Regions from separate parts of the Brevundimonas sp. GW821-FHT12E07 genome, predicted to be linked through region 2. Evidence: predicted binding sites of a transcription regulator. Region 2 holds the regulator's gene; the other holds the start of a gene.
What was found. Region 2 encodes HrcA, which represses chaperone genes, less so after heat shock. Its sites were predicted from a motif close to GTTAGCANTCNNNNNNNNNGANTGCTAAC; they were not measured.

Region 1: groES (co-chaperone GroES) is a predicted target of HrcA. The motif match lies at 1,935-1,963, and genes of this name have one in related genera.

The regions. Positions count from the first base shown of each region.
Region 1 is NZ_JBXAQH010000001.1:254,058-259,180, forward strand. Features, by position in the region: gene groL (chaperonin GroEL) at 1-1,533, opposite strand, end outside; gene groES (co-chaperone GroES) at 1,588-1,875, opposite strand; gene AC1ROD_RS01265 (DUF2141 domain-containing protein) at 2,126-2,560, shown strand; gene AC1ROD_RS01270 (tetratricopeptide repeat protein) at 2,595-4,118, opposite strand; gene AC1ROD_RS01275 (tetratricopeptide repeat protein) at 4,167-5,123, opposite strand, start outside.
Region 2 is NZ_JBXAQH010000006.1:65,662-70,784, forward strand. Features, by position in the region: gene AC1ROD_RS18600 (peroxiredoxin) at 1-179, shown strand, start outside; gene ahpD (alkylhydroperoxidase, AhpD family) at 361-894, shown strand; gene AC1ROD_RS18610 (exopolysaccharide biosynthesis protein) at 971-1,606, opposite strand; gene grpE (nucleotide exchange factor GrpE) at 1,709-2,347, opposite strand; gene hrcA (heat-inducible transcriptional repressor HrcA) at 2,344-3,444, opposite strand; gene rph (ribonuclease PH) at 3,495-4,223, shown strand; gene AC1ROD_RS18630 (hypothetical protein) at 4,342-4,734, shown strand; gene AC1ROD_RS18635 (MDR family MFS transporter) at 4,753-5,123, opposite strand, start outside.

The sequences.
Region 1 (5,123 bases), on a different contig from region 2:
CACGGAGGCGGCGTCCTGCAGGGCCGTGCGGACCACCTTGGCGGGGTCGATGACGCCCATGGCGACCAGGTCGCCGTACTCTTCCGTCTGGGCGTTGAAGCCGAAGGTGGGGCTGTCGTTTTCCAGCACCTTGCCGACCACGATCGAGCCTTCGACGCCGGCGTTTTCCGAGATCTGACGGATCGGAGCCTGCAGGGCGCGACGGATGATGGCGATGCCGGCCGTCTGGTCGGCGTTGTCGCCGGTGACGCCCGTCAGGATCTTCGAGGCCTTCAGCAGGGCGATGCCGCCGCCGGGAACGATGCCTTCGTCAGCCGCGGCGCGCGTGGCGTTGAGGGCGTCGTCGACGCGGTCCTTCTTTTCCTTCACCTCGACTTCGGTCGAGCCGCCGACGCGGAGAACCGCGACGCCGCCGGCCAGCTTGGCCAGACGTTCCTGCAGCTTTTCCTTGTCGTAGTCCGAGGTCGTGGCTTCGATCTGGGCCTTGATCTGGGCGACGCGGGCTTCGATGTCGGCCTTTTCACCCACGCCTTCGACGACGGTGGTGTCGTCCTTGGTGATGGTGACCTTCTTGGCGCGGCCGAGCATGTCGAGGGTGACGTTCTCGAGCTTGATGCCCAGGTCTTCCGAGATGACCTGGCCGCCGGTCAGGACGGCGATGTCTTCCAGCATGGCCTTGCGGCGGTCGCCGAAGCCCGGAGCCTTGACGGCGGCGACGCGCAGGCCGCCCCGCAGCTTGTTGACGACCAGGGTGGCCAGGGCTTCGCCCTCGATGTCCTCGGCGATGATCAGCAGCGGGCGACCCGACTGGACCACGGCTTCCAGGATCGGGAGCATGGCTTGCAGCGACGACAGCTTCTTCTCGAACAGCAGGATGAGCGGCTCCTCGAGTTGAACCTCCATCTTGTCGGCGTTGGTGATGAAGTAGGGCGACAGGTAGCCGCGGTCGAACTGCATGCCCTCGACGATGTCGACGGTGGTTTCGGCGGTCTTGGCTTCCTCGACGGTGATGACGCCGTCGTTGCCGACCTTGGCCATGGCTTCGGCGATCAGGGTGCCGACTTCAACGTCGCCGTTGGCCGAGATGGTGCCGACCTGGGCGATTTCCGAGTTGTTGGAAACCGGCTTGGAGTTGGACTTGATCTCTTCGAGGACGGCAGTGACCGCCTTGTCGATGCCGCGCTTCAGATCCATCGGGTTCATGCCGGCGGCGACGGCCTTGAGGCCTTCCTGCACGATGGCCTGGGCCAGGACGGTGGCGGTGGTGGTGCCGTCGCCCGCCTTGTCGTTCGTCTTCGAAGCGACTTCGCGGATCATCTGGGCGCCCATGTTCTCGAAGGCGTCTTCCAGCTCGATCTCTTTAGCGACCGAAACGCCGTCCTTGGTCGAGCGCGGGGCGCCGAAGGACTTCTGGATCACGACGTTGCGGCCCTTGGGACCCAGGGTCACCTTGACGGCGTTGGCGAGGACGTTGACGCCGCGCAGCATCTTGTCGCGCGCGTCGGTGTTGAACTGTACGATCTTGGCAGCCATTGAGGCAGCTCCTTATCTATTGTTTTCGAAGAAGAAGGTCGTCGACGCGGGTGCTTAGGACAGCACGCCCAGGACGTCGGATTCCTTCATGATGATCAGGTCTTCGCCTTCCAGCTTGACCTCGGTGCCCGACCACTTGCCGAACAGGATGCGGTCGCCGGCTTTCAGCTCGAGAGCGTTGACCTTGCCGGACTCGTCACGGACGCCCGGACCGACGGCGACGACTTCGCCTTCCTGCGGCTTTTCCTTGGCGGTGTCGGGGATGATGATCCCGCCCTTGGTCTTGGATTCTTCTTCAACGCGCTTGACCAGCACGCGATCGCCGAGAGGACGAAACGCCATCTGCATATTCTCCGGAGTGAGACTTCTAATGTTTCCTCGGTAGCGCTCCGGACCGGCGTTTTGGCAGCCGGCGCCTGAGAGTGCTAACGCGCCGTGCAAGTAGGGGTGGGCCGGCGGCGGGTCAAGGCACGGTTCCGCGACAGCGTTAAAGAATGAGCGGCTTTCGAAGGCGGATTGACGCAATGTACTTTGCAACATAAAGAACATTGCAGACGGCGATTGGCGCCGCCCACATTCGGGACGAACGACAATGAAAGCCTCTCTGATCGCTATCGCCGCTGCCGCGGCCGCCACCCTCGCCGCCGGCTCGGCCCTGGCCGGGGACGTCACCGTGACCCTGACCGGCGTCCAGGCGCGCGGCGGCGAACTGCTGGTCGGGCTGCAGACGCAAGGGCAGTTCCTGCAGCACGCCGGCGCCTACGGCCAGATCCTCGAAAACCCGACGGCGGGGACCAAGACCATCGTGCTGCACAATGTCGCGCCCGGCGACTATTCGATCACGGCCCTGCACGACGCCGACGGCAACAAGGATATGTCGATGGTCAACGGCCGTCCCGGCGAGGGCTGGGGCATGCTGCACGGCGAGACCCTGCGCGCCGCCCCGACCTTCGATCAGGTCAAGTTCACGGTCCCGGCCTCGGGCGATGTGAACCTGACGGTGGCGATGGACTACCCGGCCCAATAGCCGGGTGTGGCCCGGCGTAGGCTGCGCCGGGTCTTTACGAGGAAGAGGCGGCCTTATCCCAGGCCGCCTCGACCGTCAGGCGGAACAGGCTGCGGCTGCGGTTGAAGGCGCGCTGGGACTGGACCGTCTCGCTCGCGCTTCCCGCCCGCGACAGGGCGGCCTGACCGGCGGGGCGCAGGACGTCCAGCGCGTCGCCGGGCCGGTCGGCTTTCAGCAGGACGCGGGAGAAGTCCTCGGCCCGTTCGGTGGCCTGGGGGTGGCCGGGCGGCATGCGGCGGCGGGCCAGATCGATGCCCTGACGGAACCAGGGCTCCGACGCCGAGGGGCCTTCAACGGCGGCGACGGCGCCGGCCAGGGCGTTGACCGTCCAGCCGATGGCCGGGTGCTCGGGTCCGATGGTCCGGGCCAGACTTTCATACGACTTGCGCAGCAGGGGCAGGGCCTCGGCCTGTCTGCCTTGCGCCTGCAGATCGCCTGCGAGGTTCCCGATCGTGAAGCCGGTGTTGCGGGTCTCGCGGCCTTCGTGGGCGCGGATGTCGATCACAGCCTGACGTAGCAGGGGCTCGGCCTCGGCATAGCGGCCCTGACGGTCGAGGTTCCAGCCGAGGTTGGCGTTGATCACCGAGGTCTCGAACGGATCATCGGCGGCAACCTGAAGCCCCCGGCGATAGAGGGCCTCGCCCTGCGCATAGAGCTGCTGGCTGGTGCGGACCTGACCCAGGGTGTTGATGGCCTCGGCCAGACCGGGGCGGCCGTAGTCGCCCTGAAGCTCGAAGGCGGCGATGGCGGCGTCCAGGGCGGCGGCGGCCTCGTCGTAGCGGCCCTGGGCGTCCAGGGCGAGGGCCAGCTGCTGCAGGGGATTGCCGTCGTCGGGATCGCGGACGGCGACGGCCTGACGCAGGTCGACCAGCCCGCCCTCGAAATCTCCGGCCTCGGATTTCAGGCGGCCGCGCGTGGTCAGGGTCCAGGTCTTCATCGCATTCGAGCCGCCGTTGTCGGCGAGGGCCACGGCCCGCTCGGCCCAGGGCAGGCCCTGTTCGGGGCGGACGCGGGTCGACCAGGTCAGGGCGACGCCGGCGGCGGCCTCGGCGGCGTCGTCGATATGGCGAGGACTGGTTTCATAGAGGGTCAGGGCGGTGCGCCAGGCGGCCTCGGACTGGTCGGGCTTGGTGGTGTCGAGCGCCCGGGCTTCCAGCTTCCACAGGTCGGCGAGGTCGACGCCGCCGCCGCCGAGGGCGCGCGAGCGTTCGGCGATGGCCTGACGCCTGACCGCCGCCGCCTCGTCCAGCCGGCCGGCGGCGGTCAGGACGACGCTGAGGTTGAAGGCGTCGGTGGCGGCGGCGACCGAGCGCCAGCCGCGCGCCTTGCGGTGGCCCATCCAGGCCGAACGGTAGGCCGCGATGGCGGTGGGCCAGTCGTTCGCCGAGTGGGCAGCGGAGGCGGTCTTCACAGCGGCGTCGGCCTGGGCCTGGACGGCGGCGCGGTCGGGGTTTCCGGCGAGCGCGGGCGAGGCCGCGAGCGCGACCATGACTGCCAGAACTGCCCCGATCCCCTTCATGGCCTCATCCTGAACCCGAACGGCGGCGGCGTCGCCTGACGATTCCCGTCAGGGTGCGGCGGTCGCCAGACGCCAGTCGGCCTGGACCCTCTGTTCGAACAGGGGACCGGCGCCCTTGATGCTGGTGCGCCAATCGCGGCCGCCGGACCCTTGCCCGACCAGCGTGCCCAGCGAACCGCGCAGCTCGGCCAGGGCCTCGGCGGGGCGGTTCTGGTCCAGCAGGAAGCCGGCGTAGAGGCCGGACTGGTCCAGCCCGATCGGATGGGCCGCGGCGAGGCGGGTCGAGGCGATGGTCCGGGCGCGCAGGAACAGGGGTTCGGCCTCCGCCGGGCGATTCAGGGCGGCGAGGGTGCGGCCATAGCCGCCCAGGGTCTCGACCAGATCGGGACTGTCGGCGCCCAGACCCGCCTCCTGGGCGTGCAGGCCGGCGGCGAACTCGGGTTCGGCCTCTGCGGGGCGGTTCTGGTCCAGCAGGCTGAAGCCGATATTGGCGCGCACGGCGCCGACGAAGGGATGGTCCGGCCCGACCAAGGCCACGGCCAGATCCAGCGCGCGGCGGAACTGGATTTCGGCCTTCCTTCCATCGCCCTGGGTATGCAGGAACCAGCCATAGTTGGTCAGGCACTGGGCCAGCAGGACCTTGTCCCCGGAGACCTCGGCGACCGAGACGGCGCGGCGATACAGGGGGGCGGCCTCGCGCGCCCGGCCGGTGCGGCGGAGCGAATTGCCGAGGTTGGACAGGACGATGGCCAGGTGGAAATCCTTGGGTCCGTGCAGCACCTCATACATGCCTAGCACCTGCCGATAGGCGGGGTCGGCCTCGGCATGGCGGCCCTGGGCGGTCAGGGTGTTGGCGTAAAGGTTCAGGCTGTCGGCGGTCTTTTCCTGCACGGGGCCCAGCACCGCGCGGCGCAGGTCCCAGGACTGGCGGGCGGCGGTTTCGGCCTCCTCGTTGCGGCCTTGCGCGTCGAAGGCCTTGGCGCGGTCATAGATCAGGGTGGCGAT
Region 2 (5,123 bases):
GCGTGGCCCTGCGCGCGACCTTCGTCGTCGACCCGCACAACGTCGTCCAACACGTCTATGTCACCAACCTGAACGTCGGCCGTGCGCCGGACGACACCCTGCGCGTCGTCGACGCCCTGCAGACCGACGAACTGTGCGCCTGCAACCGCCCTGCCGGCGGTGAGACCCTGGCCGCGTAAGCGGACAGGTCTGACTGAATGAAGAGGCGGCGTCGGTTCTCCGTCGCCGCCTTTTTCTTACCCGAGGACTGGCATGCGCGGCTTGAGTGCGCGCTCCCCGGCCCCCACCTAAGCCTTGCGGCTCAAGCAGCGAGCGACCGCGTCGCGAGCGTTAGCCGCCCCTTTTCCGAAGGAAAAAACCATGTCGATCGACGCCGTCCGCGACCTGATCCCCGCCTACGCCAAGGACATTTCCCTGAACCTGGGCTCGCTCGCCTCCGAGACCGTGCTCAACGACCAGCAGAAGTGGGGGACCTTCCTCGCCTCGGCCCACGCCATCGGCGTCGCCCCGGTCGTCAAGGCCATCGAGGTCGCGGCCGCCGAACACCTGTCGCCGGAAGCCATGAACGCCGCCAAATCGGCCGCCGCCATCATGGGCATGAACAACATCTACTACCGGGCCCTGCACCTGATGCATAACCCCGAGTACCAGACCATCCCCGCCCGGCTGCGCATGAACGTCCTGGGCAATCCGGGCGTGGACAAGATTGACTTCGAGCTGTGGTCGACCGCCGTCTCGGCCATCAACGGCTGCGGCGCCTGCCTGGACGCCCACGAGGGCGAACTGAAGAAGCACGCCGTTCCCGCCGCCCAGATCCAGACGGCCCTGCGCATCGCCGCCGTCGTCCACGCCGCCAGCCGCATCGTGGCTTCCGAGGCGGCTCTCGCTTCCTAGAGAGCGCTAACGCCCGGCCTGCGAGGCCTCGCTGCTTGAGCGAGAAGCCTCGTGGGCTGGAGCGGCCCGAGTGAGGTCAGAACAGACCTGACACCCATTCCCAGCTGTGCTCGAAGCCGGCGACGATGATCTTCCAGGCGAGGAAGAGGACGACGATCGTGATCCCGGTCACGATCCAGCCCAGCAGCACCGCCAGACCGTCGCGCTGCATCACCCCCAGCGAGAAGAAGGTGATGGCGACGGCCGGGATCAGGTTGCCCCCGAAGATCGGCAGGACCAGCACCGCCGACAGGAAGACGCAGGCCAGGCCGATCAGGCCCTGACCGAAGCGCGAGGTCAGAAAGCGCAGGCGCGGCCGCGACAGATGTTCGGTGAAGCGGATGGCGCGCATGAAGCGGTCGCTGAGCTTGCGGAAGGTCGCGCGACTGACCGTCGCCCGCTCCATCCAGCCCGGCAGCCACAGGGCCTCACGCCCCCAGGCCAACTCCATCGACAGGAAGAGCAGGGGCGCGCCGGTGATCGTGGTGCCGCCGGGCGGCCAGGGCATCAGGTTCAGGACGCCGAACAACAGCATCACCGCCCCGAAGGCCCGGTCGCCGAAGGCGTCGACCAGTTCGCCGAGCGCCAGCCGCTCGCCCGGGCGACGAGCCAGGGCCTCGATCACATCGGAAAAGGCGCGCGGCCGGCCGGTCGAGGTCTCGGTCAGGGACATGCCCCGACCTTAACCTTTTCAACCACGAGCGTAAGCGGGTTCGCCTGATACGGCGGCGCTCAAGTCGTGAGCGACCGCGTCGCGAACATAGCGCCCCAAAAATCAGGCCTTGCCGTCGAAGGCGCCGCCATTGGCCGCGGGGGCCTCGCCATAGGCGCCGGAGGCGGCGGCCTTGGGGCCCGAGCCCTTGGCGGCGACCACGACCATGGCCGGGCGCACGGTGCGGCCAAACAGCTCATAGCCGGCCTGCATGGTCTGGATGACCGAACCGCCCGGAACGGTTTCCGACGGCTGTTCCATCATCGCCTGATGCAGGTGCGGGTCGAAGGCTTCACCCGCGGCGGGCGCGACGCGCTTCAGGCCGTTGGATTCGAAGGCGCCCAGCAGCGACTTCTCGGTCAGCTCCAGACCCGTGACCAGACCGGCCGCGGCGCCGTCGGCGTCCTTCGGAGCTGCCTGGAGGGCGCGCGACAGATTGTCGGCGACGCCCAGCAGGTCCTTGGCGAAGCGCTGGATGGCGAAGGCGCGGGCGTCGTTCAGCTGGTTCTCAGTGCGGCGGCGCAGATTGTCCTGCTCGGCGGCGGCGCGCAGGGCGCGGTCCTTCCACTCGTCGCGCTCGGCGATGATCTGGTCCAGCGGAGCCAGGCTGTCGTTGGCGTCGGAGACCGGGCCGCCTTCGTCCTCTTCGCGTTCGATGGCGTCGAGTTCTTCCTGGGTGGGGTTTTGGTTCGTGTCGCTCAAGTGTCCTGTCCGTCCAGCATTCGCCCCAGCACCCGGGCGGTGTAGTCCACCAACGGAATGATGCGGGCGTAGTTCAGTCGCGCGGGTCCGATCACGCCGATGGCGCCCAGAACCCGCTGTCGGCCGTTCATATAGGGCGCCGCGATCACGGCGGAACCCGAAAGTGAAAACAACCGCGTTTCCGCGCCGATGAAAATGCGCACGCCCTGCGCCGCCGAGACCCCGTCGAGCAGGCCGATCAGCTGTTCCTTCTGCTCCAGATCGTCGAACAGGACGCGCACCATCTCCAGATCGGCGGCCGTCTCGCGGTTCTGCAGCAGGTTGGCGCGGCCGCGCACGATCAGGGACCGCTCCCGGTCCGGACCGCCCGACCAGGCCGCCAGACCGTCCTCGACCAGACGCGCGGCGGTGGCGTCCAGCTGACGCCGGGCCGCGTCCAGCTCTGTCCGCATCTCGGTGCGCGCCTCGGCCAGCGGCCGCCCCCGGAGCCGGGCGTTGAGGAAGTTGGACGCCTCCTGCAGCGTCGAGGGGGTCACCCCCGCCGACAGGGGCATCAGCCGGTTCTCGACCGTGCCGTCGTCCCCGACCAGCACCGCCAGCGCCTGATCGTGGCCCAGGGCGACGAACTCCACATGCTTCACCCCCGCGTCCGACACCGGAGAGGCGACGATGCCTGCCCCGCCCGCGAGGCCGGACAGCAGGGACGAGGCCGCGTCGAGGGCTTCTTCGAAGCCCCTGCCCTTCCCCGCCAGACGCGCGTCGATCTCGCGCCGCTCCTCCTGACCGATGTCGCCGATTTCGAGGAAGCCGTCGACGAACAGCCTGAGGCCCGCATGGGTCGGGATCCGCCCGGCCGAGGTGTGGGGCGCCGCCAGCAGCCCCGCCATGGTCAGGTCCTGCATGGTGTTGCGGATGGAGGCGGGCGACAGAGAGACGCCGCGCTGCGACAGGGTCCGCGACCCCACCGGCTCGCCGTTCTCCAGATAGGTCTCGACGATGCGGCGGAAGATGTCGCGCGCGCGCTGGTCCAGCGCAGACAGCCCGGCGCCGGTCCCGAGAGGGGCCGTTCCGAACGGAAGCGGGTTGGGGGCATACAGGCTCACGGTTTCAGGATAAGCAGCCGAGCCTTCACTGACTAGGACCTCCGATGCGCCCTTCCGACCGTACCCCTGAGCAACTCCGCGCCGTGACGCTGGAGACCGGGGTCAACCGCTATGCCGAGGGCTCCTGCCTGGTCACCTTCGGCCATACCAAGGTGCTGTGCCTGGCCTCGGTCGAGGACAAGGTGCCCGGCTGGATGCGCAACACCGGCCAGGGCTGGGTCACGGCCGAATACGGCATGCTGCCGCGCGCCACCCACACGCGCGGCCGCCGCGAGGCCGCCGCCGGCAAGCAGTCGGGCCGCACCCAGGAAATCCAGCGCCTGATCGGCCGCTCGCTGCGCGCCGTGGTCGATCTGAAGGCTCTGGGCGAGCGTCAGGTGGTCATCGACTGCGACGTCATCCAGGCCGACGGCGGCACCCGCACCGCCTCCATCACCGGCGCCTGGGTGGCGATGGCCACGGCGCTCGGCCATCTGGTGTCGGAAGGCGTGCTGAAGACCAATCCGATCCTCGATCAGGTCGCGGCCGTGTCGTGCGGCGTGTTCGAGAACGAGCCGGTGCTGGACCTCGACTACGAAGAGGATTCCAACGCCGAGGCGGATTCAAACTTCGTCCTGACTGGTACGGGCACGATCGTCGAAATCCAGGCTACGGGCGAGAAGCGCGGCTTCTCCCGCGCCGAATTCGACCGTCTGTTCCAGCTGGCCGAGATCGGCTGCGCCGAGCTGTTCGTGAAGCAGAAGGCGGCGCTGGAGGCGGCCCTCAAGGCCTGATCCCACGAGGGATTCCGGAATCCGAAACACGGGTTTTCGAAGGGGCTAGCCGAGCGGCGCGGATCGATGCATCGTCCGCGCCGTTCCCTGATCTTCGAATGACTGTGGAGGCGTGCCGATGCGTGGACTGGCTTCTCTGGCGATGATGTCGGCGGCCCTGCTGCTGGCCACGCCCCTGCTGTCGGCCTGCGGCCAGCCCTCCCCGGAAAAGACGGCTGACGCCGTCTCGGCCCCGGCCCAGACGCCCGTCATGCCCGAGGATGCCCCGCCCCAGGAAGAAGCCGAGGCCACGATCACCGATCCGGTCCCGCCGACGCCGGTCAAGAGCTGCGCCGAGGACATCGGGGCGGCCGCCTCCGAGAAACTGGTCCAGCGCTGCATCGCCGTCAGCCCCGCGACCCATCCGCCGTGCAATGCGCAGAACGAATGCGCCGCCATCCAGGGCGAGATCGACCGCTCCTGCGCCATGTACGGTCCCGGCGAGACCAAACCGGCCGAGTGCGCGGCCTGATCCCCTGAGCCGGGTCAGCTAGGCAGGGTCAGCCGGCGGCTCTCCGGGGGCCTCTCCCAAGGTGTGGCCGTCGACGGGCTTTGGCCGGGCCGCCAGCGGCAGGTCAGGCACCAGCAGAGTCGCCATCAGACCCAGCAGACAGACGACAAAGCCGGCGAAGATGACGCCGAGGATGGCCCCGGTGACCGTCTCGCGCACCGCCGGATCGACGGCGGCGGCGGTCGGGGCGCCCGGCTGGGCCTGAACCCGGGAGGAAAGCGCCAGCTTTTCCAGATCGGCCAGCGACAGCGTCCGGACCTGTGCTGTCGGCTCGGCGTTCGTGCGGTGGCTCAGGGGCGCCGCCAGATTGTGGGTCAGGACCGCGCCGAACACGGCCACCCCGACGGTCG